5 linked regions of the Methanococcus vannielii SB genome follow. The protein of the gene in region 1 binds, or shares a complex with, the protein of each later gene. Links are inferred from orthologs where the notes say so. Each region holds a gene or a part of one and is shown in the gene's direction. Other genes may lie near its edges. The genes, in order: MEVAN_RS03435, MEVAN_RS07355, MEVAN_RS06580, MEVAN_RS06520 and MEVAN_RS05645.

Region 1 (6,197 bases):
CAAACTTTACAAATATCTCTTGAAGAAGCATCGCCACATATTTTACATACTCCAACTTCTTCTGGAACATTTAAATATTCTAAAAGTCTTTCAAAGCCTTTAACTATTGAATATTTTGCTCCAGGATGATTTTCTTCAAGTTGATCTGTAATTTCAGAAATTTCCGATCTATACGATAAACTTGAATATGGGCAAGGTGCTTTATGATATTTTAGTTTTAAAAAATCTGCAAAAAGTAATACTTCATCTTCAGGTATTTTTTCTAAAGGTTTTATACGTTTTACAAATTTAGAATTTTTAGAATCTTTTCCTAAAACTGCTAGTTTTTTAATGTTTCCTTCAATGTAGTTCATCATGACTGCTTGTGAAATATCGTCTAAGTTATGGCCAATTGCAAGGTAATCGCATTTTTCAATTATTGCTATTTTATTTAATATTTTTCTTCGAATTACTCCACAAAATGAACACGGGTTCATTGTTAAATTTTTTTCTTTCGCCAATTTAACAATTGTATCTAAATCCGTTTCAATATAATCTTTAAAATGAACTACTTTATATTCAATATCATATTCGTTACAAAAATCTATTGCGTTATTAATTCCATCAGTTCTAAATCCGTCAATTCCTTCATCAACCATTAATCCAATTAATTTTGCATTTGGAATAGGTTTAAAAAATTCACTTAATAGGTGTGCCATTACTAAGCTATCTTTTCCACCACTTAATCCAATTCCAATTTTTACGTTGTTTTTAATAATATTTCTTCCAAGGGTTTTTCGAACCTTTTTAGTTATATCGTTTATAAAACATTCCTTACAGAAGTGTTTTCCAGAATGTTTTTGATGATATATAGACGGACTTTTACATTTTTTGCATTCCATATTAATCACTTGGTCTTATCCGCCTGAAACTGGAGGATATATCCCAATTTCGGAATCTTTAGTAAGAATATCATTTGCAGAAACTATTTCAAAGTCCTTTGAAACAATTATTTTTCCATTTTTAAATTCTTCTTTTAAATTAATGTTGTAGTTATCCGATAAAATTTCAATTAAATCGGAAATTTTTAATTTTTCCAAATCCGTAGATATAATAAGCCCATTTCCATGAATTTCCCTACATTTTGCAAAAAATTTTACTGTAAGTAACATTAAATCACCTGAAAAATTTTAAAAGAATTAAAAAAGTAATTATTAAATTTCAAAGACTTTAATGGCATTTACAGGGCATACTTTTGCACAGTTTTTACACCCTATACACTCATCTTCATCTAGCAATATTTTATAATCAGAATCAACTGAAAGTGCACCAACAGGACAGTGTACTACGCATGAGCCACAATCAATACATAAATTATCGTCTTTTTGAATAATTTTTGGAATGTCTTCTGCTTCCCCGTATTTTTTCAAAATGGTTATTGCAGAATCAACTTGCAACTCTGAACCGGTTACTTCAAGGATTAAAAATCCCTCCCTTGGTTCCATTTTTGCCTTTAGTATGTTAACCATTGCACCAGTTTCCAATACAACTAGTGAAACTACAGGTTCACGAACATTATTTCCAGATATCCAGTAAAATACCCTTTTTTTCAATTAAATCACCAGATTTTAAATTTTATTTAATCCTGTTCTTCCAATAAGTTTTGATATATCTTCTGCAGATACAACTCCTACCACCATATTATTTGAATCAACAATCGGGAGTCCTGAAATGTTATTTCTACTCATTTTTCTTGCAGCCATGTCTATTGTTTCATCTGGTGTTGCACAAAGTACGCTTTTAGTCATTATTTCAGAAATTGAACCAATATCTTGAGCCATTGCCTTTGCTATGTCCCATGAAGTAATTATACCTGAAAGCATTTCTTTTTCATCCACAATCGGTAAGTGATTAATGTTATTTTCAATTAATATCCTTGAAGCTTCGGTAATTGACATTTTTATTGTTCCCACAACTGCGGGCCTACTTAATATATCTTTTACAAGCTTCATTTTTGCTTTCATAGGTTTTGGAGCGTATTTTTCTAACGGTTCAAGCCTTTCAGTTAACATGAATTCCCCATTTAAAATCCAATCCTGAAGTTCTTTTGAAATTTCTCTTGAAACCTTGTAACTTGAAACTGAAGCAGTTTTAATTGTTTTTTCAACTTTTTTACCCGAAACTTCTACTTCAAGTTTTACTTTTCCAGTTCTTGCTTCGTTATAGTTTATAGTTCCAACAGTAGGCCTACTTCTTCTAGGTACTCCATAATCAAGTACTGGAATTTGAATATCTTCATCTTTTATTGCACATGCTTTCGCAATCTCTGCATTTAATACTGGAATTGGAACACCTATGCCCATGAAAAGGGTGCATCCATATTTTGGAATTGTTGCCCCCCTTAAATATTTAATATTCATTTCCTTTAAATTTCCTTTAACCATCATTGTTCCAAATGCATTGTTTGGGCTATGCTGGGTTCCTGCCCCAATAATGTAACCTTCTGCACCACCCAAAAATATTCTTGTACCCATACCCAATGTATTGTACGTTTTTGTTTCCCTATTGTAGTCATTTTGCATAGGATTTAGTTGGCCTGCGCCAGAATAATTTAAATTCCCGTATTCTGGAAGTAGTGCTCCCATGTAGGTATATAATTTTTCTTCTGTGCTATTTGTAGCGCCATTATATGACTGATAGCAGTTTCTTGGATTTATTAAGATTGCTTGATTTAAGTCATCAATCGTTATAGTTGTTGCTACTTTTTTTCGAGGATAGCAGTCAGTAGTATATCCTTCCGCAACCAATTCAACTTCTTTTCCTGCAACAAGGTCTTCAAGAACGTGTGCTCCACCATAGGCTATGTCTATATCATCGTCAGAATTTACTTGGGTTGCCCCCATATATGCATCAACTGCAGCAACCCCAGAATACGCTTCAACCCCATTTATAAGTGTTCGATACATTTTTATCGGAGGATCTGAATGTCCAAAGTTTAAAAATGCCCCGCTAGAACACATTGCACCAAATGTCCCAGTAGTTACCACATCAACTTCCAATGCTGCTTTTTCCGCACCTAGTTCATCTACGATGCTTATCATCTCTTCTGCAGTTACAACTACTGCATTATTATTTCTTATTTTCTCGTTAATTTCAAAAACAGTCTTCAAAATATCAACCTTAACTTAGTATATACTGAAAGCAGGATTATTTATTGAATATATCATGAATGATTATTTATATGATTTAAAACTCATAATTAGTTCGGTAATTTATATATATCATATTATTTAACTATATCATATATTGTTAATACATACTCATTCGAAAAGTATATATAGACAGTAAACAATAAATAGTAGTTACCACTATTTTTCATGATACTAATATTATCGGTATAAAATTATTTTTATAACTATTTTAAACAAAAGGAGGCCAAATTGTGAAAGTATCCTCACATGAAATGGTTCCGGAACATGAAATTATCCCAGGAGACGAGATTCCCTTTTTACTCGAAAAGTACGGTATAAAAATACAACAATTTCCAAAGTTATTGATTAGTGACCCGCTGGTTATTGAAGTCGGTGCAAAAGTTGGAGACATTGTAAAAATAACTCGAAAGAGTCAGACTGCAGGCGAAACAGTTTACTTTAGATTAGTTGTATCCAATTCAGTTTAGTATTACCATAATTTATATTAAAAATATTTTTTCAAAATCAATCTTTATCATATAGTACCTTATCTAAAAACGTAAGGGGTAAAACCATGGAGTCCCGTGTTATTGTAGATGCATTTTTTAGAGAAAACAGTCTGGTTAAACACCATATTGATTCTTATGACGATTTTGTTGAAAACAAGATTCAAGGAATCATTGATGAGGTAACTGGCGTTGAAACGGAAATCAAAGGAGGTTATAAGGTATCCTTTGGAAAAGTAAGGGTAACTAAACCCATAAATAAAGAAGCAGATGGTTCAGTAAAAGAAATAACGCCAATGGAAGCAAGAATTAGAAATCTTGCATACTCTGCGCCCCTCTACCTTGAAATGATACCTTTAATTGGTGAAGGTGATGAAGAAAAAACACTTTCACCAATTGAAGTTTATATTGGAGAACTTCCAGTAATGCTCGGTGCAAAAATCTGTCATCTCTCTGGAAAAAGCGAAGAGGACATGATTAACTATGGTGAAGATCCAAAAGACCCATTAGGTTATTTTATTGTTAATGGTTCAGAAAAAGCTGTTGTTGCCCAGGAAGATTTGATTCCAAACAGAATCCTCTGTGAAAAGGTTGAAAAAAACAACAAAATTGTTGATATTGCAAAAGTATTTTCAACTAGACATGGGTTTAGGGCGTTATGTACTGTTGAAAGAAGTCCAGATGGACTTTTAAACGTATCTTTCCCAGGTATGCCAAGCACTATTCCGTTAGTTATACTAATGAGGGCACTTGGTGCGGAATCTGACCGGGAAATTATGGAATTAATTTCAGACGAGCCTACTGTAGTCATGCAGTTAGTTGCAAACTTACAGGAAGCTAGAGAAGAACATGGGATAAACACAACTGAAGATGCACTTGAACATATCGGAAAAAGAGTTGCTCCAGGACAGCCAAAAGAATACAAATTAAAAAGAGCTGAAACAATTCTATGTAATTATTTGTTGCCACATATGGGAATTGAATCTGAAAAATTAGGTGCTAAATGTAAATACCTTGGAAGAATGGCTAAAAATTCAATAGAACTTTATTTAGGTTCAAGAGTTGAAGACGATAAAGATCATTATGCAAACAAGAGATTGAAATTAGCAGGAGACTTGATGGAAGACTTATTTAGACATTCATTCAACCAGTTAATTAAAGATATTAAATACCAGCTTGAAAGACAGGCAATAAGAAATAAAGAACCTTCTATTCAAGCGGCAGTTAGAAGCGATGTGTTAACTGAAAGAATGAGACATGCAATGGCTACAGGAAACTGGGTAGGTGGAAGAACAGGGGTATCCCAGCTTCTTGATAGGACTAGTTATCTTGCAACAGTATCCCAATTGAGAAGAGTTGTATCACCACTATCCCGATCACAACCTCACTTCGAAGCAAGAGACTTGCACGCAACTCAATGGGGTAAAATTTGCCCATCAGAAACACCGGAAGGTCCAAACTGTGGTCTGGTTAAAAATCTTGCGGTAATGTGTAAAGTAACTACTGATGAAGAAGATGAAGGTATTATTCAATTAATAAAAGAAATTGGACTTTCAAAAGACATTTAAATCCCTATTAAAGATTCAGTCACTTAAGAAGAAGGTGGATACCTTGGAAAAACAGGCAAACGTTTACGTCAATGGGAAATTGATAGATACTTCAAAAGACCCTGAAAACCTCGTTAAATCATTAAGGATACAGAGAAGAAGCGGAAAATTATCTCCAAACACATCTATTTCATTTAATGAAGAAAGTAACGATATTCATATATCAACCGATGGCGGTAGGGCTGTAAGGCCGCTAGTGGTAGTTGAAAACGGGTTTTCAAAATTAACAAACGAACTTTTAGAAAAAGTTAATAATAATGAACTTACTTTTGAATACCTTGTAAAAACGGGCGTTATTGAGTTTTTAGATGCTGAAGAAGAAGAAAACGCAAGAATTGCAATGTACAATGACGAAATTACTTTTGAAAATACGCATGTTGAAATTGACCCACTTGTAATTTTAGGTATCGGTGCAGGTGTTGCACCTTATCCTGAACATAACTCAGCCCCAAGGATTACGATGGCTGCTGCAATGGGTAAACAATCATTAGGAATTCCAATGGCGAATATAAAGTGGAGAATGGATACAAGGGGACATCTACTTCACTACCCTCAAGTTCCATTGGTTAGAACAAAACACCAGGAAATATTAGGATTTGATAAAAGGCCTGCGGGACAAAATTTCGTTGTAGCAGTTATGAGTTACGAAGGATACAACATGGAAGATGCATTCGTAATTAATAAAGCATCTCTTGAAAGGGGCCTTGGAAGGAGTACATTTTTTAGAAGTTATGAAAGCTTTGAAAAAAGATACCCTGGTGGACAACTTGATAAATTCGAAGTTCCTGAAAAGGGCGTTAGGGGATATAGGGCTGAAGAAGCATACCGAAATTTGGGAGATGATGGTTTAATAGACTTAGAATCTGAAGTAAGGTCTGGAGATGTAATATTGGGAAAAACTTCACCTCCAAGGT
Region 2 (6,259 bases), 740 kb from region 1 along the record:
AGCAATGGATGAACAAGAGTCTATTCATGCAGATATGGCCATTTCTGCATTGATAAATTGTTTAATTCGTGTGGATGACTTAAATCTCCCTGATGATGAAGAAGGAATATTGGAAGTATTTGAAACAGCAAAAAAATCTGGAACTAAAAATTTAAAGCCCGAACTTGAAGCAATATATAAAAAAGCGCAATTAATTGCAACCAACGAAGAAAGACATTATTTAAAGCATATTTTTAATCGGATTGAATATGGTTGCCTTTCTGAAATTATTACTGAAAAATATAATGAAGAAAAAGATATTTTAAAAATTATGAATGAAGCAAAATTGTGTTTAAAAGAAAACAAATTAATGTTTTAACAGTTTTAAATTTTAAGCAAACCAAAATGCATTTAATTTACATCCAATTTTTAATTTTTTAATTTTTTACTTGGATTTTCAAACGAACAAGGAATATTTGATAAGCATTTTCCGCAAACATCGGAAATTCCAATTTTTTCATAAATTTTTGCATTCAAAAGGCATGCTTTATAGCACTCTTTTCTATTAAATTTATTTATTTTTAAGGCTCCTTTTTCACATTTTTCAATGCAAACACCACATGAATAATTGTACTTATATAAACAATATTCATAACATGGTTTTTCAGTTGGAATTAATTTAATATCGGTAACAATGCTTCCAATTCTCCCACTACATCCCTTTTCCGTAATTAACATGTTATTTATTCCGAAAGTTCCCAAACCTGAGATATATGCAACATGCCTATGCGACCAATTACTTATAAGTTTTTCAGTATCAAAATTATGCGTTGGTGGAATTTTAGCACAAACATGCCCAAACTTACCTAATTCCACAGATAAATAACTATTTAAATTCTTAATCATATTATTAGTTTCAACATATGCCTTAGCCCATTCTTTAGATGCAATTCCTGAAAAATCGTTACTTTTGACGATATTTTCAGCAAAAGGTAAAAAATAGCAAACAACACTTTTTGAAGTTGGTAAAATTTCTTGAGGAGTTAAATGTTCTTTTGAGATAATTTCCTTTAATTTTATAAATTCTGGATTTTCGGCATCTGAATATCCAACAATTGGCTTTTTCCATGCAGTTTTGGTATTATTTTCTAAAGGATAATTTTTTACAAAATTAACGATTAAATCTCTTATAATCTGTTCCATTTTTCCACCCCACATTTAATTTAATTTTATTCTTAATTTACTTTTGCTTTGATTTAATTATCCTGACTAACATGGCTACTTTTAATACTTTATTCTTTAGTTTTTTATATGTCCTTTTCTAAATATCTTTTAAAATATCTTGGAGATTTTAAAATGTTAAAAACAAAACTTTGGAACATCGAATTTAAAAATCCCGTGTTTTTAGCAGCGGGCGTTATGGGTGAAACTGGAAGCGCTCTAAAAAGAATGGCTAAAAATGGTGCAGGTGCAGTTTGCACTAAGTCTGTTGGAATTGAAAAAAAGGAAGGACATAAAAATCCAACAATGGTTGAAGTTGAAGGCGGATTTTTAAATGCAATGGGTTTACCAAACCCGGGAGTAGAAGAGTATATCTTAGAACTTGAACGGATAAAATCAGAAATGAAAAGAATGAATGTAAAAATTATTGGTTCAATATATGGTAAAAATGAAACCGAATTTCAAAAAGTTGCTGAAAATTTAATACCTCATGTAGACGTTTTAGAACTAAATATTTCATGCCCTCATGCAGGCGGAGGGTATGGTTCGTCAATTGGTCAAGATAAATGCCTTTCAAAAAATGTGGTTTCAGCAGTAAAAAGTGTTTCAGATATACCTGTTATCGTGAAATTAACGCCAAATGTAACTGATATAAAAGAAATTTCAAATTCTGTTGTAAATGCAGGAGCTGACGGAATAGTTGCAATAAATACCCTTGGCCCAGGAATGGTTATAGATATAGAATCAAAAAAACCAGTTTTAGCAAACAAATTTGGCGGAATGAGTGGAAAAGCAATAAAACCAATTGCAGTAAAGAATGTTTACGATATATGTTCAACAGTAGAAGTTCCAGTAATTGGCGTAGGGGGAATTACAACCGGATATGACGCTATTGAATTTATGATGGCAGGAGCGTCGGGAGTTCAGGTTGGAACTGGAGTCTATTATCGTGGATATGATATATTCCAAAAAATAAATCAGGAAATTGAAGAATTTTTGAAAAATCGGGATTTAAATTTAAAAGATATTATTGGAATTTCAAGAAAATAATGTATAGTTAAAAAAAAACAGTTAATTTGTAAAAAAATAGGTTAAATAGTATATATCTACGTTTCATCGGTTTTCCATAAAGTATATTTCTAATCCATAGATTTTATATATTAAAAACAAGATATATATACTGAAACTGTTTTACTATTTTGAGAAAACAATTTTTAATTATTTTAACTGTTTTACAACATTAATCAGGTATAATCCGAGGTGGTTATTTGTACAAAATTTTAACAATTTCTGATACCGTAAGAGTTCCGCCAAAAATGTTTGGAACGCCTTTAAACGATAACGTGAAAAGGGTTTTAATGGATAAATACGAAGGAATTCTCGATAAAGATGTAGGATACGTTCTTTCAATAGTTGACATAAATCAGGTAAGTGATGGAAGCATTATATATGGGGACGGTGCAGCTTATCACGAAACAAAATTTGACGTTCTTACATACGTTCCAGAACTTCACGAGGTTGTTGAAGGGGAAATCGTTGACGTTGTTGAATTCGGTGCTTTTATTAGGCTTGGGCCCCTTGACGGTTTAATCCACATTTCGCAGATTATGGATGATTTTGTAAGTTTTGACCCAAAAAGAGAAGCAATTATTGGGAAAGAAACAGGTAAAGTTTTAGAAAAGGGAGATTTTGTAAGGGCAAGAATTGTTGCAGTAAGCTTAAAAGAAGAAAAAAAGAGAGGAAGCAAAATTGCACTTACAATGAGACAACAAAGCCTTGGAAAATTAGAATGGCTTGAAGAACAGGTAGTAAAAAATAAAAAGGAAAAAAATTAGTCAATAATTAGTTATTTTTTACTTTCAATATCTAATGTACTTATTCTGATTTTTTATTTAACGAGGTGAATTGAATGAAGGCATGTTTAAGATGCAAATACGTCACAAAGGACGATACTTGCCCAATATGTGGATTTGATACTTCCGAAAACGTGAAAGGTCTTTTAATTGTTTTAGATCCGAATAATTCAGAAGTAGCAAAAAAAGCAAGAATTGATATTAAAGGAAAATATGTTCTTAGTGTTAAATAATTTTTACATATCGTGAAAATCATGTATATACTCACGGATAAGGTTGCAACCGAGTTAAAAAAGCCTTTTGGAAAAGTATATAAGGAACTTAACAGTATAGAAGGAAAGGTTATTTCTATTGGTGATGTTACTACAAAACATCTTTTATCTAATGGTATTGTACCAGACTTATCAATTTTAGACTTTAAAACTAAGAGAAACGTGCCTGTTGAAATACCTCATAAATTTAAAACTGTTTTTGAGGTTTATAATCCTCCAGGATATATTTCTGATGAAGCCATAGAAAGAATTAAATACCTTTCCACCATAGATGATAGAGACATGGCTTTAATCGTTAAGGGTGAAGAAGACTTACTTACACTTCCTGTAATAAAGTATTTCCCCGAGGATACCTCAGTCATTTATGGACAGCCTGACGAAGGCATGGTAGTTTTAAAGATTACAAAAGAACTGAAACAGAAAATCGAAAAACTTCTAAAAGATATGGAAGAACGGTGATATGATGGACATAAAGATTATCTCAGACAAAAATAACCCGTTATTACACAGAAGGGAAGTAAAATTCTTAGCTACGTTTGACGGCGCTACACCTTCAATTAAAGATGTAAAAGTTAAACTAGTAGCAATTTTAAACGCTAAAAAAGAAATGCTTGTAATTGACACATTAGACCAAGAATTTGGTAAATTGGAAGCAAAAGGCTACGCAAAAATCTACGAAGATGAAAAAATCATGAATACCGTAGAGAAAAAATCCGTTTTGGAAAAAAACAAACTTGAAGAAGCAGCAGAAGTAGCGGAGGAATAATATGGCAGCAGCTAAAGGTAAAAAAGGCGCAAAAGCACCAAGTACAAAAAAATCAGACTACTATAAAGTAGAAGGAAACAGTGTAACAAGAACGAAAAAAGCATGCCCTAAATGTGGTGCAGGTGTATTCATGGCTGAACACTTAAACAGATACGCATGCGGAAAGTGCGGATTTTTAGAATACAAAAAGAATGAAAAAACTGAAGAACAAGAATAATTTTCTTTTTATTATTCTTTTTTAACTTAACTAATTTTTGACTGAAAAACGATTTTTAAATTTTTTAGATTTTTTTAAAAAAAGAAATGTATATAAATGTAAATTAAAGTTATTTATGCATTTTTATTACTCGTGTTTAGTACCTATTTTCTAAAAACTGTTTTAACGCAGATTCAACATCTTTTAGATCTGTATGATGGAGTTTAATTCTATTTGAAAGTGCATTTATACTTTTTTGCCCCATATTAATGAAAATAACTGCATCTACATTTTCAGAAAGTAGTGTTTCAATAGTTGAACCATTTCCAGCAGTATGTTTCTGCCCCCCATCATGGCCTTCACAAGGGGAATTTTCTATTTTTTTAGCATTTATTACTTCTTTGTTTTCGTTTATTTCAAAAATGGTGAAAAAAGGAGTTTTACCAAAGTGCGAGCAGATTTTATTTTCAATTGTAGGTATTGCTATTTTCAAATTATCGCCTTGTTAATTTTTATTATTGTATTCCAAATTTTCTTCCGCCACGGAACTGGGATCCAGAACCCCTGAATGAATTCATTCTTCTCGCATCTATTATTTTTTCATCTTTAAGCATTTCTTTTGATAATTTATCTAATTCTTCCTCAGGTACTTTTAATCCAGTCTCCTTTTTAATTACATGTTCAATTTCTTCAGAGCTAAGTACCATTCTAAGAAGTCGCCTTATTCCCGTACCGGAATATCTGGCATTACCAAATAATTTTTTACATATGCAGTTTTTATGCATTCTAAAATCCATTTTATCAACCTTTTCATCAATGATAATTTATGCACATATGTGCATAATTATTCTATTGGATAACTAATATATAAAATCTTTGCTTTTACGTGAGTAAATATTTTTGAGAATAATAATTATAGTATAATTTTTGAATGTAATTTATTCCACATACCCATAATTGCAAGTCCTGTAGGACTTTTTTATAGTTTAAAAGAGGAATTCCTTCTGAAATGATCTAATGACAGTACTTCCTGAAGTGATTTAATGACAGTATTATCGAATAGAATTTTTCTAAGAACTTCAAAACCGGATTTTTCACAATAATCTATGATTTCCGTGATTTTTTCAGGATTTATGTCGTATTTGTTTACTATCACGTAGCATTCGATTTCAAAATATTTTAAAAGATCTAAAACCCGCACCAAATCATCAAGGCCAATTTTTTGGTTCAGTTACTAATAATGCATAATCACAGCCCGTAACTGACGAAATTACGACATAACCAATTCCCAGAGATCCGTCAATTAATATCGCCTCTCATTTAATATTTTTTAAAGCATTTTTTCTAACTTCAGTTACGATTTTTCCTGCACACTCTGCCCCAATGTTTAAGTTCGTATAAGATAAAACCTTTTTTCAATTTTACCACTGAAGACTATTCCGGTAAATTATTTAACCAGTGTTACATTGAAGGGGTTTTTAGGTGTAATTATTTCTTTCAATTCATTTTTTTCAAATAATAGGATGTTTTCAAGAACCGTATTTCCAATGCCTTCATAAATTGATATTTTTTTCATCAAACTTCTATTTTCACATTTGGCCCGATATTTCCGCTTATTACTACATTAATACCTTTGGAAAGTACGGCTTGTGACGCACCAATTCCCGCACCGTGTGCGGAATCTCTTTTTAAGTTATCCAAGGTTTCAAATTCTTTAGTTTCTGTATCATAAATTATAAAATATGGGCTTCTTCCAAATTTCTGTTCAAAACCGCTTTCAAATGAGTTTCCGGTACTTGTTACACATATTTTCATTTTTTTCACCATTTTTATCAATACTTTTAGCTTATTTGAAAACTATATATAATTATCCCCATATGTGCGATATGTATTTAGTAGTTGAAGAAGTATTATGGCCTAATCGCATAGTGATATACTTTATCCATTTAATACTTAAAATGCTAAAAAAATA
Region 3 (6,172 bases), 580 kb from region 1 along the record:
ATGTTTTATATCGTTTACCTGCATTAAAGGGTAGACTACGCTTGCAACTTTTGGGTTTTCATCTTCTCTTGCAATTACTTCCATACTCCTTTTTGCACGGTTTAGTGTTGTAGCAAGAGCTAATTTATATACATCGATAGTATATTCTTCATTTAATTGAAATTCGCTTCCGTAAACGTAATCTGCAATAAGGCCCATTGATTCAAATGCTTTTTTATTTTCTTCCCCTAATGCCCTTATTTCTTCCATCGTGCCTTTCTGGTTTAGGTAAGCATGTAAATCTGCGAGCAAAATAATTATTTTAAATCCTGCCTTTTGTAAATCTATCATTTTTTTTATTTGAAGATAGTGGCCCAAATGAATCTTTCCACTAGGTTCAAATCCGATGTATGCAATTTTTTCGCCTTCTTTTTTTAAAAGTTCATTCATTTCTTCAATTGACACTATTTCAGAAGTGTTTTTTAATATACTTTCTAACATATTTTCGCCTGATACTTGATATTCAAACATTTACAATTTTGTATATACGGTAGAAATAACAATATATAAGACTATATATAATGATTGTGTCTAAACAGTTTTTCATTATAATCTTATTAAATTAATATGATTTTATGAGAAATGATTTATGAGATGAGGGAATTTTTGGTGAGATAAGTGAAAAAAATAATTTCTATAAAGGGTACTGAAAAAGAAGTAATCGAAATATGTGAAAGAATATCAAAAATGGGCATAGATTATTCTTTTGATGCTAAAGCCAATTATTCGGAAAATAAAGCATATAATAGTGCACGAATAAAAATATTTGGTGAAGATAAGAATAAATTGGTTGAAGATTATAAAAATATTCTTTCAATAATTGAGCATGTCCATAATAAATATAATGTGGACGTAAAAGGGTTATATGAATACAAATTAAGTGATTTGAAATACCCTGTAAATAAAGACCTAGTTCTAGACACCCTAAGTGCACTTAAAATTAATTTTAAATATTTAAAAGATGAAAACGTAATCAAGTGTGAATTAAAAGTCGAAGAGTTAAATGACATTTTGAAAAACATACTCGAAATATATTCCGAACTAAACGTTTATAAACTCGGATCAAAACCTGTTAAAAATGTATTAGCGCTTGCTTCATATATTACAGGAAATGATGTTAACATATTACTTGAAAAAGGCCTAGAAAAAGAATTATTTCGGGAAGAAAACGAAAAAATCGTCCTGAATAAGGATATAGATTTAACAAGAAAAGAACTTTTGAGTGTGAAAAAATGAGTTATATTAATATTATTGAAAAAAGCGAAAATTCTATAGAATTGGAACTTGTTAACGATGATCATTCATTAAGTAATGCATTAAAAGAATCATTGCTTTCAAAAAAAGGAGTTGTAATTGCATCTTATGGTGTAGAACATCCAGTTTTACACCCTGAAACAGGAAGATATATCTCAAACCCAACATTAGTCCTAAAAACTGAAGGGGTACTTGCAGAAAAAGTTTTAAAAGAAGCTTTAAGGGACATAATTGACCTTTGTAGTAATTGTTTAGAAGAATTATAACCTTTATACCCAACTACGATTCTTATAAAAAAATATCATTTATAAACTCTTTTTTAAGTATATTTAAACCTCAGTAACTTATTTATAATATGTAACAATAGTACGTATGCTCCATGTATAGATCGCATTGGTGCGGTTAAATAATTACAGGAGGCAACAACATGGACAGTGCACAAATACAAAAAGCAGTGAAGGAGGCTCGAACTCTCGCTAAGCCGCGAAACTTCACACAGTCCGTTGATCTTATTGTAAACTTGAAAGAGTTAGATCTTACAAGACCTGAAAACAGGTTGAAAGAACAGATCGTCTTACCTAGCGGAAAAGGTAAGGACACTAAGATCGCTGTGATTGCAAAAGGTGACTTAGCGGCACAGGCAGCAGAAATGGGCCTCACTGTAATAAGACAGGAAGAATTAGAAGAATTAGGTAAAAATAAAAAAGCAGCTAAAAGAATTGCTAACGAGCACGGATTCTTTATTGCTCAAGCAGACATGATGCCATTGGTAGGTAAATCATTAGGTCCAGTTCTAGGCCCTAGGGGTAAAATGCCACAACCAGTGCCTGGAAATGCAAATTTGGCTCCATTGGTTGCTAGATTCAAAAAAACAGTAGCCATAAATACAAGGGATAAATCGTTATTCCAAGTATACATTGGAACTGAAGCTATGAGTGATGAAGAAATCGCTGCAAATGCGGAAGCAATTTTAAACGTAGTGGCTAAAAAATACGAAAAAGGCCTCTACCACGTAAAGAGTGCATTTACAAAACTCACTATGGGTGCAGCAGCCCCCATATCAAAATAAGGGGTTGAAAGTATGATCGACGCAAAATCAGAGCATAAAATTGCCCCTTGGAAAATTGAAGAAGTTAATGCATTAAAAGAATTACTTAAAAGTGCGAATGTTATTGCATTAATTGACATGATGGAAGTTCCTGCAGTACAGCTCCAAGAAATTAGGGACAAAATCAGAGACCAAATGACATTAAAAATGTCAAGAAACACTTTGATTAAAAGAGCAGTTGAGGAAGTTGCTGAAGAAACTGGCAACCCTGAATTTGCTAAATTAGTAGATTACTTGGACAAAGGGGCGGCAATCGTTGTTACAGAAATGAATCCGTTCAAATTATTTAAAACACTTGAAGAAAGTAAAAGTCCTGCTCCAATAAAAGGAGGCGCTATTGCACCATGCGATATCGAAGTTAAATCCGGTTCAACTGGAATGCCACCGGGGCCATTTTTAAGTGAATTAAAGGCAGTTGGAATCCCGGCTGCAATCGATAAAGGTAAAATTGGAATTAAAGAAGACAAAGTCGTTGCAAAAGAAGGCGATGTAATATCACCTAAACTTGCAGTAGTACTTTCTGCATTAGGTATTAAACCAGTTACAGTTGGTTTGAACGTTCTCGGAGTTTACGAAGAAGGTGTAATCTATACATCCGATGTATTAAGAATCGATGAAGAAGAATTCTTAGGTAAACTTCAAAAAGCGTACACTAACGCATTTAATTTATCAGTTAATGCGGTTATACCTACGAGTGCAACAATTGAAACAATTGTTCAAAAAGCATTCAACGATGCAAAAGCAGTATCCGTTGAAAGTGCATTCATAACAGAAAAAACTGCTGATGCAATCCTTGGAAAAGCTCATGCTCAAATGATTGCAGTTGCTAAATTAGCTGGCGATGAAGCATTAGATGATGACTTAAAAGAACAAATCTCATCCAGTGCAGTAGTAGCTACTGAAGAAGCTCCAAAAGCAGAAACTAAGAAGGAAGAGAAAAAAGAAGAAGCTGCTCCTGCTGCAGGTCTTGGATTACTCTTCTAAAATTTTACCGAAAAAAATATATATGGAAATAAATAATTTCAAAAAAGAGTTCATACATCTTGGAGGTGTACTTTATGGAATACATATACGCAGCATTATTATTAAATTCAGCAAACAAAGAAGTAACCGAAGAAGCAGTTAAAGCAGTTTTAGTTGCAGGCGGTATCGAAGCTAACGATGCTAGAGTTAAAGCATTAGTTGCAGCATTGGAAGGCGTTGACATTGCAGAAGCTATCGCAAAAGCTGCTATCGCACCAGTTGCAGCTGCTGCTCCTGTTGCAGCTGCTGCTGCTCCAGCTGAAGTTAAAAAAGAAGAAAAGAAGGAAGACACAACGGCTGCTGCAGCTGCAGGTCTTGGCGCTTTATTCATGTAATAAAGCTAAATTCCATTCTTTTTATTTTACCAAAATTAATTTATATATTTAAATGTATAAACTATATATAAATATTTATATACTATATAAATAGAAAAATATAGCATATATATAAACTGGTGAAAGAATGGAGCCTGAAATTAAGATTGTAAACGTGGTTGTATCCACCCAGATAGGTACTGATATCGATTTAGAATATGCTGCGGACATTTTAGATAACGCAGAATATGAACCAGAACAATTTCCAGGATTAGTTTGTAGATTGAGTGATCCTAAGGTTGCACTTTTAATATTTAGAAGTGGCAAATTAAATTGTACGGGTGCAAAAAGTAAAGAAGATGCGGAAATTGCAATTAAAAAAATAATAAAAGAACTAAAGGAAGCTGGAATGGAAATTATAGATAATCCCGTAGTAAGTGTACAAAACATGGTTGCAACAACAGAACTTGGTATGGAACCAAATTTAGATGATATTTCAACCTTAGAATGCACCGAATACGAACCTGAGCAGTTCCCAGGTCTTGTTTATAGATTAAGCGACCCTAAAGTAGTAGTACTAATATTTGGCAGTGGAAAAGTCGTAATTACGGGTTTAAAAGTAATTGAAGATGCATATATTGCATTTGACAAAATATCTGCAACATTAAAAGAATTAGAACAGGAATTATATTAAAACGGGATATTCGTGATTGCAATAATTGACTACAATGCGGGAAACTTAAGAAGTATTGAAAAGGCTTTTGAACTTTACACTAAAGATATAATTGTTACAAATGATCCTGAAACCATATTTAGCGCAGATAAACTAATTTTACCAGGAGTTGGAAATTTCGGAGATTCAATGAAAAATCTAGCTCAAAAAACTGGCGATTATTCTTTAATTGAAGTAATAAGTCGCTGCGTTGGTAAAGTACCTTTTTTAGGCATATGTCTTGGTATGCAACTACTTTTAGATAGGAGCGAAGAACAAAAAGAAATTTCAGGACTAAAAGTTATAAATGGGGACGTAATTAGGTTTAAAAATGTTCGAAAAATCCCCCATATGGGCTGGAATACTGTAAATCAAGTAAAAGACATCCCGATTTTTGAAGGAATAAATAATAATGAATATTTTTATTTCGTACACTCCTACCATGTAAATCCAGTAGATAACAGTACAATTTCTGGAATTACCGATTACGTTTACGAATTTCCATCAGTATTAACTAAAGGAAACATCTATGCAACACAATTTCATCCTGAAAAAAGTGGTAAAAACGGGCTAAAAATGATAGAAAATTTCGTAGAATTGATTTAATACTTATAAACAACTTAAAAACTACTAAAAAGAATTACAATTAAATAAATTTTAATTAAAATTCTATAATTAAATAACTTCTTTTAATTTTTGTTTAGCTTTTTTCTTAAGATACATATTTCCTAAAACCCCTGCAACAATTGGAAGTGGGGTTCCAATATAAACTAACCCTCCAAATGCAGCTATTCCTTTTTTAAACTGCGAACCATTGTATTTTAAAATCTGGTCTTCTTTTTTTACCATCGATTTTATAAGTGCCTTTTCTGATGCATAGATAACATTATAACTCCAAAGAATTATGTCTGAAAGGGGTGTAGGGCTTCCTTCAAACGTTGTTTTCCTATTTTTTATTGCATAATATAAATCATCTGCAGAATTTCCAGTAAATTTAGTGTTTCCGTTTCCAATCATCCTAGCTAAATGTGCATCACTATTTCCTAAAAATGCAAAGGGGGATTTATGATAGTTTTTGATAACCTTTTCTAGTGCAATGTTGTTTACTATACCATCCCTATGGTATGCATTATAAACTTCAATTCCGTCAAGTTTAAGTTCAAAAATTCTGTCACCTAATGCTTCACATATCGGACTATAAGGATGAGGGCATATAGAAAGTCCGCCCTGTTCACGAATTTTATCAATAGTTTCTTCAGGAGATAGTCTTTTTGGAATGTCTTCATTTAAGAAAAGTCCCAATATTTCCCCTTCTGTTGACATTATCTCGCTACCGACAACAACCTCAATACCGAACTCTTTTTCAAATTTCTTTGTTTCAAGTGCCCCTTTTATAGAATTATGATCCGTAACTGCAATAACATCCATATTATTGGCTTTTGCATATTTCATAACTTTTAAGGGTTCTTCAACAGAATCAGGAAATTTTAAACCCATATATTTCATCATTCCCGAATACTTAGTATGGATATGCAAATCAGCCCTAGAAATTTCTTTTTCCATGAGTTCCCTCGGAATATTAATTATAGTAGTTCTTTTAATGTGTAAGAAAGATTATCTACAATATCTATAGAATTGTAAAAATACCCCTTACTTTCAAGTAATTTATCGCCACAGTAACCATTTATATAGGCGCCCGCACATGCAGACAGGAATGCATCA
Region 4 (6,160 bases), 570 kb from region 1 along the record:
GAGTTGGCGTTTTAATGGAAGTTTACAATGAAATACTTGAAATCGATATTAACCCTGCATTTATAAAAGAAGAAGGCCACGGGGGAATTGTTGGGGATGCCTTAATCGTCATTCAAAATAAGTTAAAGTAAATTATAATCTAAATTAAATTTAATAAAATAACATCGGTAAATTACAACGATTAAAAAAATTAAAAAAATAAATATTAATGGCGGTTAAGTTATTAATCCTGATTTCAGGTTTTTAATTAACAGCAGCCGCCAGCTCCCTTAACTGCAAGGTATTTACCACTAAATACGGACTTTTTAACAATTATATAGACTTCATTTAATACCTGTTTTGCCATTTTATCAATATAGATATTAAATTCGCCTTCAAAAATTTTTTCATCCGTATCCATGATTTTGCTTGCTACATCTATTCCAAATTTAGGCCCTCCTCAGCCGAAGCCCTCAAAAAAAACTATAATATCCTTTTTATTAGCATTTTTTAATTTTTCGGAAATAAATTCCAATGCTTCATCGGATATAGTTACAGGTATCATAATTTCACCTTCCTATATGTAAATACATTAGATTTTCTAATATATTAATATTGTTAGACAAGAAATTCAGTATAAAAAGGATAGATATATATAAAAATTCATTAAAAAGTAGTAATTATATCCGTTGATTTTTAATTTAAAATTAATAATTTAAACAGAGGAGGAAATTACATGCAACAAATGGTTCCAGCATCAGGATACGATAGGGCAATAACCATATTCAGCCCAGAAGGACGACTTTACCAGGTAGAATATGCACGAGAAGCCGTAAGGCGAGGAACTACTGCGGTAGGCATTAAATGTAAAGACGGTGTTGTTTTAGCCGTTGACAGAAGAATTACAAGTAAATTAATTGATGTTTCATCAATTGAAAAGATATTTCAAATTGACGACCATATTGTAGCTGCTACATCAGGTCTGGTTGCTGATGCAAGAGTTTTAATTGATAGGGCAAGGGTTGAAGCTCAAGTAAATAGAATATCATATGGCGAAGCGATTACTGTCGAAGCACTTGCAAAAAAAATCTGCGATATTAAACAAGCGTATACTCACCACGGAGGTGCAAGGCCTTTTGGTTTGGCACTTTTGATAACCGGAATTGATAGACACAGTGCAAGGCTCTTTGAAACTGACCCTAGTGGAGCTTTAATTGAATACAAAGCTACTGCAATCGGTTCAGGACGGCCTGTTGCAATGGAAATTCTTGAAGAAAAATACGACGAAAATATGAGCGTTAGTGAAGGTATGGAACTTGCAATTTACGCTTTAAGTAAAACTACTGAAGAATTAAAGCCTGAAAATATAGACATGGCAATTGTAAAAGATACCGGAAAATTGGTCGAAAAAATAACTGTTTTTGAAATTGAAAAAATTGTAAAAAAAGTATATGATAAAATAAAAGTAGAAAACGAAGAGGCTGAAAAAAAGAAGGCTACTGAAAATATAGAATAGAAATAATCTCCTCAAATTATGCTAATTTTGTAATAAAATCTTATATTCGTGTTTTGTTTAATGCGTGGAAAGGTATATAAATAAAAGAGGGGATACATATGGTGTCATTGGACAATGCTGTTATAGCACGACTTCAATCACATGGGGAAAAATTCGAAATACTCGTTGATCCATATTTGGCAGCCAAATTTAAAGAAGGTCAGCCAATAGCAATATCGGAAATCTTAGCTGCTGAGGCAGTCTACAAGGACTCTGGAAAGGGAGAAAAAGTTCCAGATGAAATGCTACTAAAGATTTTTGAAACGATAAACCCTTTGGAAATAGCAGAACAGATTTTAATAAAAGGACAGGTCCAGTTAACCGCCAATCAAAGGAAAGAAATACATGAACAAAAGCGAAAACAGATCGTGTCATTGATTTCAAGAAACACGATTAACCCCCAGACTGATGCTCCCCATCCGCCAAAAAGGATTGAAAATGCTATGGAAGAAGCCAGAATTAGCGTTGATATTTATAAAAGCGCTGAAGAACAGGTCCCTAAAATTATAAAGGAATTGAGGAAACTTTTACCCATTAAGTTTGAAAAAAGGGATATTGTAGTTAAAATCCCTGGTGAATTTGCAGGGACTGCATACCATACAATTCATGAATACGGCAGTACCAAACAGGAAGAATGGTCGGGGGACGGCTCCCTTGTTTTTGTAATTGAAATTCCAAGCGGTATCGAAAGTGAATTTTACTTACACTTAAATAAACTTACGAAAGGAACTGTTCAAACAAAAGTACTTAAAAAATACGACTAATCAATTTGCGGATAGAAACAGGTGAAATAATGGTAGAATTTAGCCACACAAAGAAAATTGGTTCAGCTGGAAGATTCGGACCAAGATACGGTAGAAAAATCAGAGTAAGATTAAGAGACGTTGAAATTAAACAGAACAAAGAATACAAGTGCCCTGTTTGTGCATTCCCTAAATTAAAAAGAGCAGGAACTTCAATTTGGGTATGTGACAAATGCGGTGCAAAAATTGCAGGTGGCGCATACACTCCAGAAACCGGTGCTGGTAAGGTAGTTACAAAGGCTATCCGAAGAGTTATCGAAAGTAAAAGTAGAGAAATTTAATTTAATTATTTTTAAACCATTTATTTTTATTTTAAGCTTTTTTTAGGTGGTATTTATGGCAGAGTACAGGTGTTCCAACTGCGGAAAAATCGTCACTCTTGAGGAAATTGGATTAAAGGCAAAATGCCCTCACTGTAGTAACAGGGTATTGATAAAATTGAGGCCCAGAGTAGTCAAGAAAGTACAGGCTAGATAATGATAATTACAACTTCAAGAAAACCTTCACAGCGTACTAGAAGTTTTGTAAATGACCTTGCAAGAGTTTTCAACTTTGAAGTCCAAAATCGGGGCAAAGTTGCTCTCTCAGAAATTGTAGAAAATAAAAAGGATATTGTAATCATTGAGGAATTTAAAGGAAACCCTGCAAGGTTAAAATTATACGATTTTAAGCTAAATAAAATTTTATCAATGAATATTTCTTTAAAACTGCAAAGGGAAGTTTCAGGAAAAGTTTTTAAAACATCTGGAAATATTGGTTCACTCTTCGATAAAAAAACAGAGCACTTAAAAGGCTTATTTTACGATTTCCTATTTAGCAAATTAAAGTACGATGAATGTAATTTTAGTACCGCATTGCACTTTAAATACGTTGATAGTTCCACATTTTATATTGAAATCCATGATGGTTTGGAAAATATCGGCCCAAGTATAAAAGTAAAAACCGTTGTTTTGATGGATATTGAATAGTTGAAAAAATGAACTGTAAAAATATCAGTAACCTGCCAAAATTCGATTTGGAACTGGTTTTTGAAAATCCAAAAAAAGCCGAAATTATCTTTAATTCTGTTTTTTTAGAGCATAGTGACTCACAAATAAAATCAAAATGTGAAATGAGCTTAGATAATTGCGTAATAAAAATAGTTTGTGTTTCAGATGAATTAAGCATTTTAAAAGCATCCATTTATTCATACCTTCGTTGGATAAACGTTGCAGAAGGTATATATAAACTAACTGAAAATGAATAATAGTCGATAAATAAAATGAGTTTAAAAATGATTAAATTAAAAAGAGGATTGAAATCATGGAATTACCTCCAAATGTTCAAAATCAGTTAATGCAGTTTCAACAGCTTCAACAACAGTTACAAATGATAATGTATCAAAAACAGCAGTTTGAAACCCAGTTAAAAGAAATGGAAAAAGCCGTTGAAGAAATGGAAAAGTCAACTTCAGACGAAGTATTCAAAATGGCAGGCGGAATACTCGTTAAAAGAAATAAAGATGAAGTAAAAGAAGAATTAAGCGAAAAAATGGAAACAATGAAGTTAAGAGTTGCAACTTTTGAAAAACAGGAAGAAAAGATGCAGAAAAGATACGCCGAATTACAAGAAAACCTTCAAAAGGTTATCGGTCAAGGCCATTAATTTCTATTTTTAATATATATTAATTATTTTTTTAGGGTTCTCGTTATGAAAAAAGATTTAGAAATTTTAAAAGATTATTTAAAAGAAGAAGATATTTTACTATTATGCCACCATAACGCTGATCCCGATGCAGTTTGTGCTGCAATTGGTTTAAAATACCTTGCAAACAGTTTTTCGAAAAAAAAATTGAAAGAAAAAAACGTGAGAATATCAGCTGACTCCGTAAGCAAACTTTCAAGAGCTATTTTAACCGAATTAAATGAGGATATCGAAATTATCGAGTATCCAAAATTACCAAAAACCGTTTTTTTAATTGATACTTCATCTTTAAATCAAATTACAGTAAATAAAAAAGATTTTTTAAATTCAGACGTAATTTTAATTGACCACCATAGAAAAACAGATTTATCAAGCCTTTGTAAGGTTTTAATTGTTGATGAAAATTCAACTTCAACTTGCGAAATCGTTTCAGATATTTTTCGGGAAATGAATATATATCCTCCAAAAAATATTCGAACTGCACTTCTTTTAGGGATATTGTACGATACAAAACATTTAAAGCTTGCAAAAGAATCAACATTTAACACTATTTCATGGCTTATAAAAGAAATCAGTTTTCAAAAAATACTATATCTTTTAAGTCAGGAAAGTGACCCAAGTAAAAGAATTGCCCATTTAAAGTCATGTAGTAGAATGGAAATAATCGATTTGGGAAATTATGTAATTTCAATTTCAAATGCAAGTTCACATGAAGCATCGTGTGCAAAAACTATTGTAAGTATTGGTGCGGATGTTTCATTTGTTGTTGCCGCAAGAAAAAAAGATAAAGAAATACGAGTGAGTGTTAGGAGTAGAAAGTCAGTTTCAAAAAAAGTTCATATGGGAAGTTTGATGGAAAAAGTTGCTAAAAAGTTAGGTGGTGAAGGCGGAGGCCATGAAGAAGCTGCTGGACTAAATGCACCATGGAACAAGGAAATATCAAAAGAAGAAGCAGTAAAAGAAGTACTTTCGATATGTATAGAAACACTTAAAGAAGAATTAAGGTGTTAAAATGGCAGAAAAAAAACTTGAAAATAGTGAAATTTTTAATTCATATTTTAAAAATCTAACTGAAAGAGAAAGAGCCGTTTTTGAAGGAGGAATATCTCTTGGGGCATTATTTCACCAGTTTGTTGGAACTCCAGTAAGTAATAAAACTAAAAAAAGTTTAGAACTTGCAATTTCAGAATCCTTAAAAAACCAGCCATTTATTAAAGACATTTCTGTTTCAATTATTCTTGATATTGAAGAAGGAAAATATGTATCCCTTGATGGAAACATGCTTGATGTATCGTTAACGGTAAATACAAAAGAAGAAGAAAATTCAGTAATTTTACGATTAAAATACATTAAAGAACTTGATTACCCTTTGATGTATGTTGAAAAAATTTAAGGTGGAAAAATGATTAATGTTGCAGTTCCAATGGATATGGATGCTATTTCAAGCGTTAAATCTGCAAATTATTTCTTAATATTTAAAATTTCAGAAAAAGAAGTGGTTGATACAAAGACTGTACTATCCTTTGAAGAAATGCTAAAAGAAAAACCTAACGCAATTATTTTAAATGAACAGAAAAAATTAAACGCTAAATTTGAAAGTTATTTTTGCGAATTTGAAGACGTCGATAAATGCATTTTGGAATTTATCGAAGGAAAATTAGAAAAAATTGAATAAGATTTATTTTTAATTTATTTTTTTAATAACCCATTAATTTAATTCCATAGCCAAGGTTCCATGTTTTAACGTCTTTTCCGGCAAGCCTGTCTATTATTGAAGGATAGCCATCTGCTTCTTCATAATAAATGCTGTAATCTGTTGAAAGCGTATATTTTGTTCCATCTGACCTTTTTGGTGAAATGTAGTTTAAACCTATTGTTTTTGATAAGGGGTAAACTTTTGATGTAGGTTCAATTGCTGCATATTTTCTAACACGAAAATTATCAAAGTATATGTTTTGGGTATTAGTACCACCTCTAGAAGTACCAATTGCAAAGTAGCTACCGTATTGATTATTAGAATTAACAGTAGTTGTAATCATCCAATTAGGTTCATTTTGAAGTATGTAATTTGCATTGGTAACATATTTTCCAGAAACAGTATTTCCAACAATTTGAACTTTTGTTCTGTACCAGATATTTT
Region 5 (6,115 bases), 400 kb from region 1 along the record:
TACAATATAATGTATATATAATAGATATTTTTAATAATTCTCTAAACCGTATATCGTATATATGTACGGTATATATACTTAGCATATATCATTATCAATCTTAACAAAATTGGGGCATTAAAATGAATGTAAAGTTTTCAAATAGAATGGAAAAGTTAAAAACATCAGAAATAAGAGAAATATTAAAAGTTACACAGAATCCTGAAGTAATTTCTTTTGCAGGCGGACTTCCCGCACCAGAATTATTTCCGGTTCATGAAATAAAAAAGATTTCTTCGCTAGTTTTAGATGAAATGGGCCCAGAATCATTACAGTACGATTTAACTGAAGGGTATGTTCCCCTTAGAAAGCAGATTTCCGAAAGAATGAATAGAGTATATAAAACAGAGCTTTCAGAAAAAAACATTTTAATCGTTTGCGGTTCCCAACAAGGCCTTGATTTCTCCGGAAAAGTATTTATTGATAAAGGAGATGTTATATTATGCGAAAGTCCAACATATTTGGGCGCAATTAATGCATTTAAAGCATATGAACCTGAATTTATTGAAGTTCCAACCGATGACTTTGGAATGATTCCAGAAGAACTTGAAAAAATATTAAATCAGAGACATGATGTAAAAATGATTTACGTAATTCCAGATTTTCAAAATCCTACTGGTAAAACATGGTCTTTTGAAAGAAGAAAAAAATTCATGGAAGTTATTGAAAAATATAAAATTCCAGTAATTGAGGATAATCCTTACGGAGAACTAAGGTTTTCAGGTGAAATTCTTCCTTCATTAAAATCTCTCGATAATTTAGGACTTGTGGTTCATCTTGGAACTTTTTCAAAAACGTTCTGCCCCGGTTTAAGGGTTGGTTGGATTTGTGCATCTGAACATATCCTTGAAAAATATATTTTAATAAAACAGGGTGCAGATTTACACACTTCTTCGTTTTCCCAGCGAATAATTTCAAAAATGCTTGAAAATTACGATTTCGAAGAAAGACTATCAAAATTAAAAGAACTTTATAAAAAAAGAAGAGATTTAATGATTTTTGAAATGAAAAAAAAATTCCCTAAAAATTTAAAATACACAAATCCTGATGGGGGCCTTTTTACATGGGTTGAACTTCCAGAAGGGTTTGATGGAAGGAAATTTTTAGAAGAATGTCTAAAAAATAATGTTGCAATTGTTCCAGGAGGTTCATTTTTCCCAAACGGAGGCCATGAAAATACGTTTAGGTTAAATTATTCAAACATGTCTGAAGAAAAAATAATTGAAGGGATAAACCGGCTTTCAAAGGTTTTGAATGAATTTGAATATTAAATATTTTCTAATTAAATATTTTCAGCCCTATTTCATAAATTTTTATTTTACCCAAGAATCAAGTGTTACTTTTGGATGAAACCACTTAACTGTCGGCATGATTTTTGAAATATGCCCATATTCTCCCCCCCCGCCAGGATAAATATAAATTTTACCTTTTCTAAATAATTCTATCATGTTTCCTACTTTTTCATTAATTTTTTTAATTTCTAAAATGTCTTCGTTAATCAGTACATCTATTTCATTATTATATCGTCCAATATATTGTTCCCATATCAAATCAACTGATTTTGTGCCAATATTCTTCCCAATCGATAGGGAAATTATTTCTGCTAATGGGATTATTTTATGGTATTTTGGCCGGAAATTAGGGTGAACTATTTTTCCATCTTTTGAAAGTTGCTTTGTTCTATCAAATACACCTTTTTTTATGATTCCCTTACATTCTGGACATTTAAATTTATTTTCTTCTGCATCTTTTAATTGAAATCGTGTAAAACACCTAGTACATGCAGTTAAATGGTATTTTCCAAGATTTGGATCTAAACCATAGTTTGCAACTATTTTATTATTTTTAAGAACTTTTTTTACCTCTTCAAAATTTGTTTCAAGTCCTGAAAGCTCATTTACTTCCATCTGGTTAAATTCTCGGCCCAACCTATGTGAATAAAAGGAATGAGCATCAGAATTACTTAAAAAGGGCAAATCCCGTAATTCTTCAACCATGTCTGCCATATCTGTATCAGCAGAAAGTCCAAGTTCAATGAAATCAGGTTTTCTCGCATAACAGTTGTAAATTGAAGTGAAAGATTTGTAAATGCTTGTCCAAGGGGTAAATGCGTGAGCAGGCCCTATTAAACCGCCCAATTCTCGAATAATATCAATTATTTCCATGCCATTTAAAGAAATTCTTGGCCTTCCGTCTGCATCTATATTTTTAGCGTGTTTTGAAAAGATATTTCTTAAGTCATGCGCCTGATTTGTGCTTGGAAGAAATATCAGGTGATGAACTCGGTGCCGATCTTCGACTTCTGTTGATAAAAGTAAGGGCTTATTTGAATTTTTTTCTATTTCTTCGAGCCATTTTTCGTGTAAACAGTCTCCTGTTGCAATTAAATCGAGTCCCTTTATTGAGCCATATTTTAATATATGTTCAATATCCATATACTTAGAAGTTCCTTTTGAATACTTTGAATGAATGTGTAAATCAGCATTTATTATCATTAAATCACCCAGGTGAGATTATATGAATATAGACTATTCTATTTTAAAAAAATACCCATTTTGCAACAGGTGTTTTGGAAGACTTTATGGAAAACTCATAAGAACTGATAACTTTGATAGAGGGCGTGCATTAAAACTTTCAAAGGCAATTGAGCTTGAACAGTTGCTTAGGATTGCTCTTGAAAATTTAAATAATGATAATTTGGAATTTGAAAGCGATTTAAAATTAACCCCTGATGAAATTGACGAAATAAAGAGATTAATGTATTCGATACATAGATCAGGTCTTTTTGAAATAAAACTTGATTTAATAGATAATATCGAAAAATATGAAGCAGAATATAAACTCCTTGAGGAAACTAATGGTGAAAAAGCCTTAGAAGAATTAGAAATTAAATGTCCTTGGTGTAAGGACATTTTTGCACCTGAAAACCTACAAAAAATTTCTGAAAATATCGCTGAGACCTTAAAGAATTATGAATTTGAAAGCTTTTTGATTGGAACTAAACTTCCAAAACGATTTAAAGAACTAGAAAAAGAGATTGAAACACCATTCATGGAAAGTATAAGGCAGGAATTTGGTCGGGAACTTGGAAAAATTGTAACACCCATTCTTAAAAGAAGAGTTGATAAGGAAAACCCTGACATTGTTATAATGGTTAATCCATATAACCAAAAAGTTACGCTTCAGGTAAATCCTATTTTTATTAAGGGCAGGTATAAAAAACTCGTCAGGGGAATTCCACAAAGTCACTGGCACTGCAGGACCTGTAAAGGAAGAGGCTGTGAAAAATGTAACTTCACTGGAAAACAGTACCAAACTTCAGTCGAAGAAATTATTGCAGAACCGTTCATGGAAATTATGAAAGGAAGTTCTGAAGCACTTCACGGCGCTGGAAGGGAAGATATCGATGTTAGAATGCTTGGAAATGGAAGGCCCTTTGTAATTGAAATAAAAGAACCAAAAGTTAGAACAGTAAATTTAAAAAAAATGTCTGAAAAAGTAAATTCTTCCAAAATGGTTGAAATAACTGATTTAGAGTATGGGAATAAAAAAGATGTTCACTTTTTTAAAAATGAACCGCATAAAAAAACATACCTTGCAAAAGTTGAGTGTGATGAAAAGGTTTCCAAAGAAGAAGTCTTAAACCTCGTTCAAAAGCTTGAAAATTTAGTAATTGACCAAAGAACGCCTGATAGGGTAGCCCATAGAAGGGCCGACCTTGTACGTGTACGTAAGGTATATAAAGCTTGGCCACATATACTTGATGATTATAACTTCGAACTTAAGATCTTCTGCGATGGCGGATTATACATCAAAGAGCTCATAAGTAGTGACGAAGGAAGAACTTCGCCTTCTGTTTCGGAATTACTCGATAAAAAGTGCATCTGTAAGTTTTTAGACGTTTTGGATGTTCACGATTATGAGGATGTAGAAAATATCTAAAACAGAAATAGTTATATATTGGTAGTGGAAAATAAGATAGACACTATGCCAATTATTTTTGTGAAACACATTAGGAGGAATAATTATGCAAAAAAGTGAAGGATTTAGAAGTAAAACAAGATACAAACTTTCAAAACACCCTAGACAAAAAGGATTGTTCCCTTTAACTAGGGCATTAAAATGCTACACTGAAGGAGATACCGTTCACGTTGTAATCGACCCTTCAGTACAGAAAGGAATGCCTCACCCTAAATTCCACGGTAAAACTGGAACAGTCGTATCTCAAAGAGGAAGAGCTTTCTTAGTTAGAGTTAAAGATGGTGGAAAATACAAAGACATCATTGCAAGACCGCAACACCTAAGAGAGTCTAAGCTTTAATTATTTTTAAGATATTCTTTTTTTTAGAATAATCTATTTTGAGGGAGATTATGATTGGAAAGGAAGTTATTTCCGAAAAACACACCACAATTGCCAATGCACTTGAAATTATGAGTGAACGGGCAAATTTTGATGAACTATCGTATGAACACGGGTGTGCATTAGATTACTTGCAGAAGTTTTCAAAACTGAATAAAAAAGATGCAGAATCAATGCTAGCTCAGCTTTTGAATCTCGGATTAACCGAAAAGATGGCAGTTAAAATAATAGATATTCTTCCAGAAAATGCGGAAGAGCTAAAAGTCGTTTTTTATAGGTCAGACCTTCCAGAAAATGCAGAAGACGTCTTAGACGTAATATGCAAGTTTAAATAACGCATTTTTACTATTTTGTTACTAAAACATTAATTTTTTATTAAATTAAGTCTATATTGATATATGATATTATAACTTAATACCGAAAAAAGGTGTATTTATGAGAGCGGGGCACGATAGAAATAAAAGAGAGTTTGAAGACTACGCATACGTTTTAGACTTCTTAGAATACGGCTACCCTGAAGACACAAGGCCGCTTCATCAGAAAAAACCTATCACACTTGCATTCGGTGAAAAACAGTTTGTGATGATGGAATTAACACTTAAAGATGGTAAAACCGTTGAACTTGCCGAAAAATTATATATTGGAAAAGGTAAGCGTGAAAAAGTCGAATTTGTGTCAAAAATGTTAAAATATGATAATTTAACCCCTACTGCAAAAACAGAACTGCTTTATGTCATAAAAGAAGCCGTTAAGTTTCAAGAAGAAAGATTTATAGAATTTTTAAATAATTGTGGCCCACTTACCCCTAGAATGCATTCTTTACAGTTGCTTCCAGGAATTGGGAAAACTTCAATGTGGAAGGTAATCGAGGAAAGGGAAGTAAGAAAGTTTGAAAATTTTAAGGATTTTGAAGAAAGGGTTAGAAAAAATATAATTGACCCAATTGCAAAAAGAATTGAAGAAGAAATCAAACAAGACCAAAAACACTACTTATTTGTAAAGTGGAAATAATTAATTTTTATTTTTGGTGTTATCTTGAAAATATTAATCCCTTCAATATATCATCCTTTTTTAGGCGGAATAACCGTACACGTTGAAAATTTAATTAAAAATTTAAGCAAGCTTGACGAATTTGAATTCCACATATTAAATTACAGTTCAAACTCTAAAAAATACTCTTTTGATAACGTTTTTGTTCATGATGTTCCTTATTTTAAATATTTAAGAGGCCCAAGTTACATTCTAAATGGGTATAAGGTGGGGGGGGAAATAATTACCAATGAAAAAATAGATTTAATTCATAGCCATTATGCTGCCCCACAGGGATTTTTAGGGTCACTTTTAGGAAAAAAATTTAATATATCAACTGTTTTAACACTCCATGGAAGCGATGTTTTAAGCCAGTCAAAATCTGCTTTTGGAAAATACTTTTTTAATTATGCTGTTTCAAACTCTAAAAAAATAATATGTGTTAGTGAATCATTAAAAAATCAGCTCAAATCCAAAAACGATTTAAATTCGCCATATTTAAAATCTGAAGTAATTTATAATGGTTTTGATGAAAATTTATTTAATCCTTCAAATATTGATGAAGATTACGGACTGTTTGTTGGATCATTAGTTAAACAAAAAGGATTATTTTACTTTTTAGAAGCTATTAAAGATGTAGATTTCAATTTTAAAATTGTAGGTTCTGGCCCCTTAAAATATAATATA

The links.
Region 2: MEVAN_RS03435 (region 1) and MEVAN_RS07355 share a complex: the UniProt entries of both Methanocaldococcus jannaschii proteins name them as parts of the RNA polymerase complex. The link is inferred for Methanococcus vannielii SB from one-to-one orthologs.
Region 3: MEVAN_RS03435 (region 1) and MEVAN_RS06580 share a complex: the UniProt entries of both Methanocaldococcus jannaschii proteins name them as parts of the RNA polymerase complex. The link is inferred for Methanococcus vannielii SB from one-to-one orthologs.
Region 4: MEVAN_RS03435 (region 1) and MEVAN_RS06520 share a complex: the UniProt entries of both Methanocaldococcus jannaschii proteins name them as parts of the RNA polymerase complex. The link is inferred for Methanococcus vannielii SB from one-to-one orthologs.
Region 5: MEVAN_RS03435 (region 1) and MEVAN_RS05645 share a complex: the UniProt entries of both Methanocaldococcus jannaschii proteins name them as parts of the RNA polymerase complex. The link is inferred for Methanococcus vannielii SB from one-to-one orthologs.

The regions. Positions count from the first base shown.
Region 1 is NC_009634.1:715,740-721,936, forward strand. What follows is about bases 2,158-5,039. They hold MEVAN_RS03435 (DNA-directed RNA polymerase subunit H), read left to right. Parts: upstream 2,158-3,421; coding sequence 3,422-3,658; downstream 3,659-5,039. Other genes in these bases: MEVAN_RS03430 (homocysteine biosynthesis protein), read right to left, coding at 2,158-3,149; MEVAN_RS03440 (DNA-directed RNA polymerase subunit B''), read left to right, coding at 3,745-5,039. In the rest of the region: MEVAN_RS03415 (TIGR00269 family protein), read right to left, coding at 1-881; MEVAN_RS03420 (MoaD/ThiS family protein), read right to left, coding at 897-1,151; MEVAN_RS03425 (4Fe-4S binding protein), read right to left, coding at 1,194-1,592; more of MEVAN_RS03430, read right to left, coding at 1,608-2,157; more of MEVAN_RS03440, read left to right, coding at 5,040-5,244; rpoB (DNA-directed RNA polymerase subunit B), read left to right, coding at 5,288-6,197. UniProt on the Methanocaldococcus jannaschii protein: DNA-dependent RNA polymerase (RNAP) catalyzes the transcription of DNA into RNA using the four ribonucleoside triphosphates as substrates.
Region 2 is NC_009634.1:1,454,224-1,460,482, forward strand. Bases 1,308-4,251 are described here. They hold MEVAN_RS07355 (DNA-directed RNA polymerase), read left to right. Parts: upstream 1,308-2,468; coding sequence 2,469-3,035; downstream 3,036-4,251. Other genes in these bases: MEVAN_RS07350 (dihydroorotate dehydrogenase), read left to right, coding at 1,336-2,250; spt4 (transcription elongation factor subunit Spt4), read left to right, coding at 3,110-3,286; MEVAN_RS07365 (GTP-dependent dephospho-CoA kinase family protein), read left to right, coding at 3,308-3,784; MEVAN_RS07370 (30S ribosomal protein S24e), read left to right, coding at 3,789-4,091; MEVAN_RS07375 (30S ribosomal protein S27ae), read left to right, coding at 4,093-4,251. In the rest of the region: MEVAN_RS07340 (glutamate-cysteine ligase family protein), read left to right, coding at 1-358; MEVAN_RS07345 (epoxyqueuosine reductase), read right to left, coding at 409-1,182; more of MEVAN_RS07375, read left to right, coding at 4,252-4,308; MEVAN_RS07380 (NifB/NifX family molybdenum-iron cluster-binding protein), read right to left, coding at 4,445-4,780; MEVAN_RS07385 (hypothetical protein), read right to left, coding at 4,803-5,084; MEVAN_RS09075 (hypothetical protein), read right to left, coding at 5,735-5,863; MEVAN_RS07390 (NifB/NifX family molybdenum-iron cluster-binding protein), read right to left, coding at 5,863-6,102. UniProt on the Methanocaldococcus jannaschii protein: DNA-dependent RNA polymerase (RNAP) catalyzes the transcription of DNA into RNA using the four ribonucleoside triphosphates as substrates.
Region 3 is NC_009634.1:1,296,178-1,302,349, reverse strand. Bases 1-2,915 are described here. They hold MEVAN_RS06580 (DNA-directed RNA polymerase subunit L), read left to right. Parts: upstream 1-1,271; coding sequence 1,272-1,559; downstream 1,560-2,915. Other genes in these bases: MEVAN_RS06570 (50S ribosomal protein L10), read left to right, coding at 2,375-2,915; MEVAN_RS06575 (50S ribosomal protein L1), read left to right, coding at 1,721-2,362; MEVAN_RS06585 (DUF2067 family protein), read left to right, coding at 658-1,275; MEVAN_RS06590 (tyrosine--tRNA ligase), read right to left, coding at 1-480. Outside these bases: more of MEVAN_RS06570, read left to right, coding at 2,916-3,385; rpl12p (50S ribosomal protein P1), read left to right, coding at 3,460-3,759; MEVAN_RS06560 (TATA-box-binding protein), read left to right, coding at 3,887-4,432; imidazole glycerol phosphate synthase subunit HisH, read left to right, coding at 4,445-5,056; MEVAN_RS06550 (PHP-associated domain-containing protein), read right to left, coding at 5,126-6,013; MEVAN_RS06545 (bifunctional ADP-dependent NAD(P)H-hydrate dehydratase/NAD(P)H-hydrate epimerase), read right to left, coding at 6,034-6,172. UniProt on the Methanocaldococcus jannaschii protein: DNA-dependent RNA polymerase (RNAP) catalyzes the transcription of DNA into RNA using the four ribonucleoside triphosphates as substrates.
Region 4 is NC_009634.1:1,286,429-1,292,588, reverse strand. The notes cover bases 1,399-4,243. They hold MEVAN_RS06520 (DNA-directed RNA polymerase subunit P), read left to right. Parts: upstream 1,399-2,673; coding sequence 2,674-2,814; downstream 2,815-4,243. Other genes in these bases: MEVAN_RS06500 (DHH family phosphoesterase), read left to right, coding at 4,027-4,243; MEVAN_RS06505 (prefoldin subunit beta), read left to right, coding at 3,640-3,981; MEVAN_RS06510 (KEOPS complex subunit Pcc1), read left to right, coding at 3,314-3,583; MEVAN_RS06515 (rRNA maturation protein), read left to right, coding at 2,814-3,305; rpl37A (50S ribosomal protein L37Ae), read left to right, coding at 2,328-2,618. In the rest of the region: MEVAN_RS06540 (acetate--CoA ligase family protein), read left to right, coding at 1-131; more of psmA, read left to right, coding at 716-1,398; more of MEVAN_RS06500, read left to right, coding at 4,244-5,031; MEVAN_RS06495 (dihydroneopterin aldolase family protein), read left to right, coding at 5,033-5,413; MEVAN_RS06490 (hypothetical protein), read left to right, coding at 5,423-5,695; MEVAN_RS06485 (DUF2341 domain-containing protein), read right to left, coding at 5,718-6,160. UniProt on the Methanocaldococcus jannaschii protein: DNA-dependent RNA polymerase (RNAP) catalyzes the transcription of DNA into RNA using the four ribonucleoside triphosphates as substrates.
Region 5 is NC_009634.1:1,116,737-1,122,851, reverse strand. Bases 3,273-6,072 are described here. They hold MEVAN_RS05645 (RNA polymerase Rpb4 family protein), read left to right. Parts: upstream 3,273-4,410; coding sequence 4,411-4,734; downstream 4,735-6,072. Other genes in these bases: MEVAN_RS05635 (glycosyltransferase family 4 protein), read left to right, coding at 5,435-6,072; MEVAN_RS05640 (DUF655 domain-containing protein), read left to right, coding at 4,835-5,410; MEVAN_RS05650 (50S ribosomal protein L21e), read left to right, coding at 4,067-4,360; MEVAN_RS05655 (tRNA pseudouridine(54/55) synthase Pus10), read left to right, coding at 3,273-3,981. Also shown: MEVAN_RS05665 (aminotransferase-like domain-containing protein), read left to right, coding at 123-1,310; MEVAN_RS05660 (TIGR00375 family protein), read right to left, coding at 1,353-2,534; more of MEVAN_RS05655, read left to right, coding at 2,557-3,272; more of MEVAN_RS05635, read left to right, coding at 6,073-6,115. UniProt on the Methanocaldococcus jannaschii protein: DNA-dependent RNA polymerase (RNAP) catalyzes the transcription of DNA into RNA using the four ribonucleoside triphosphates as substrates. This subunit is less well bound than the others.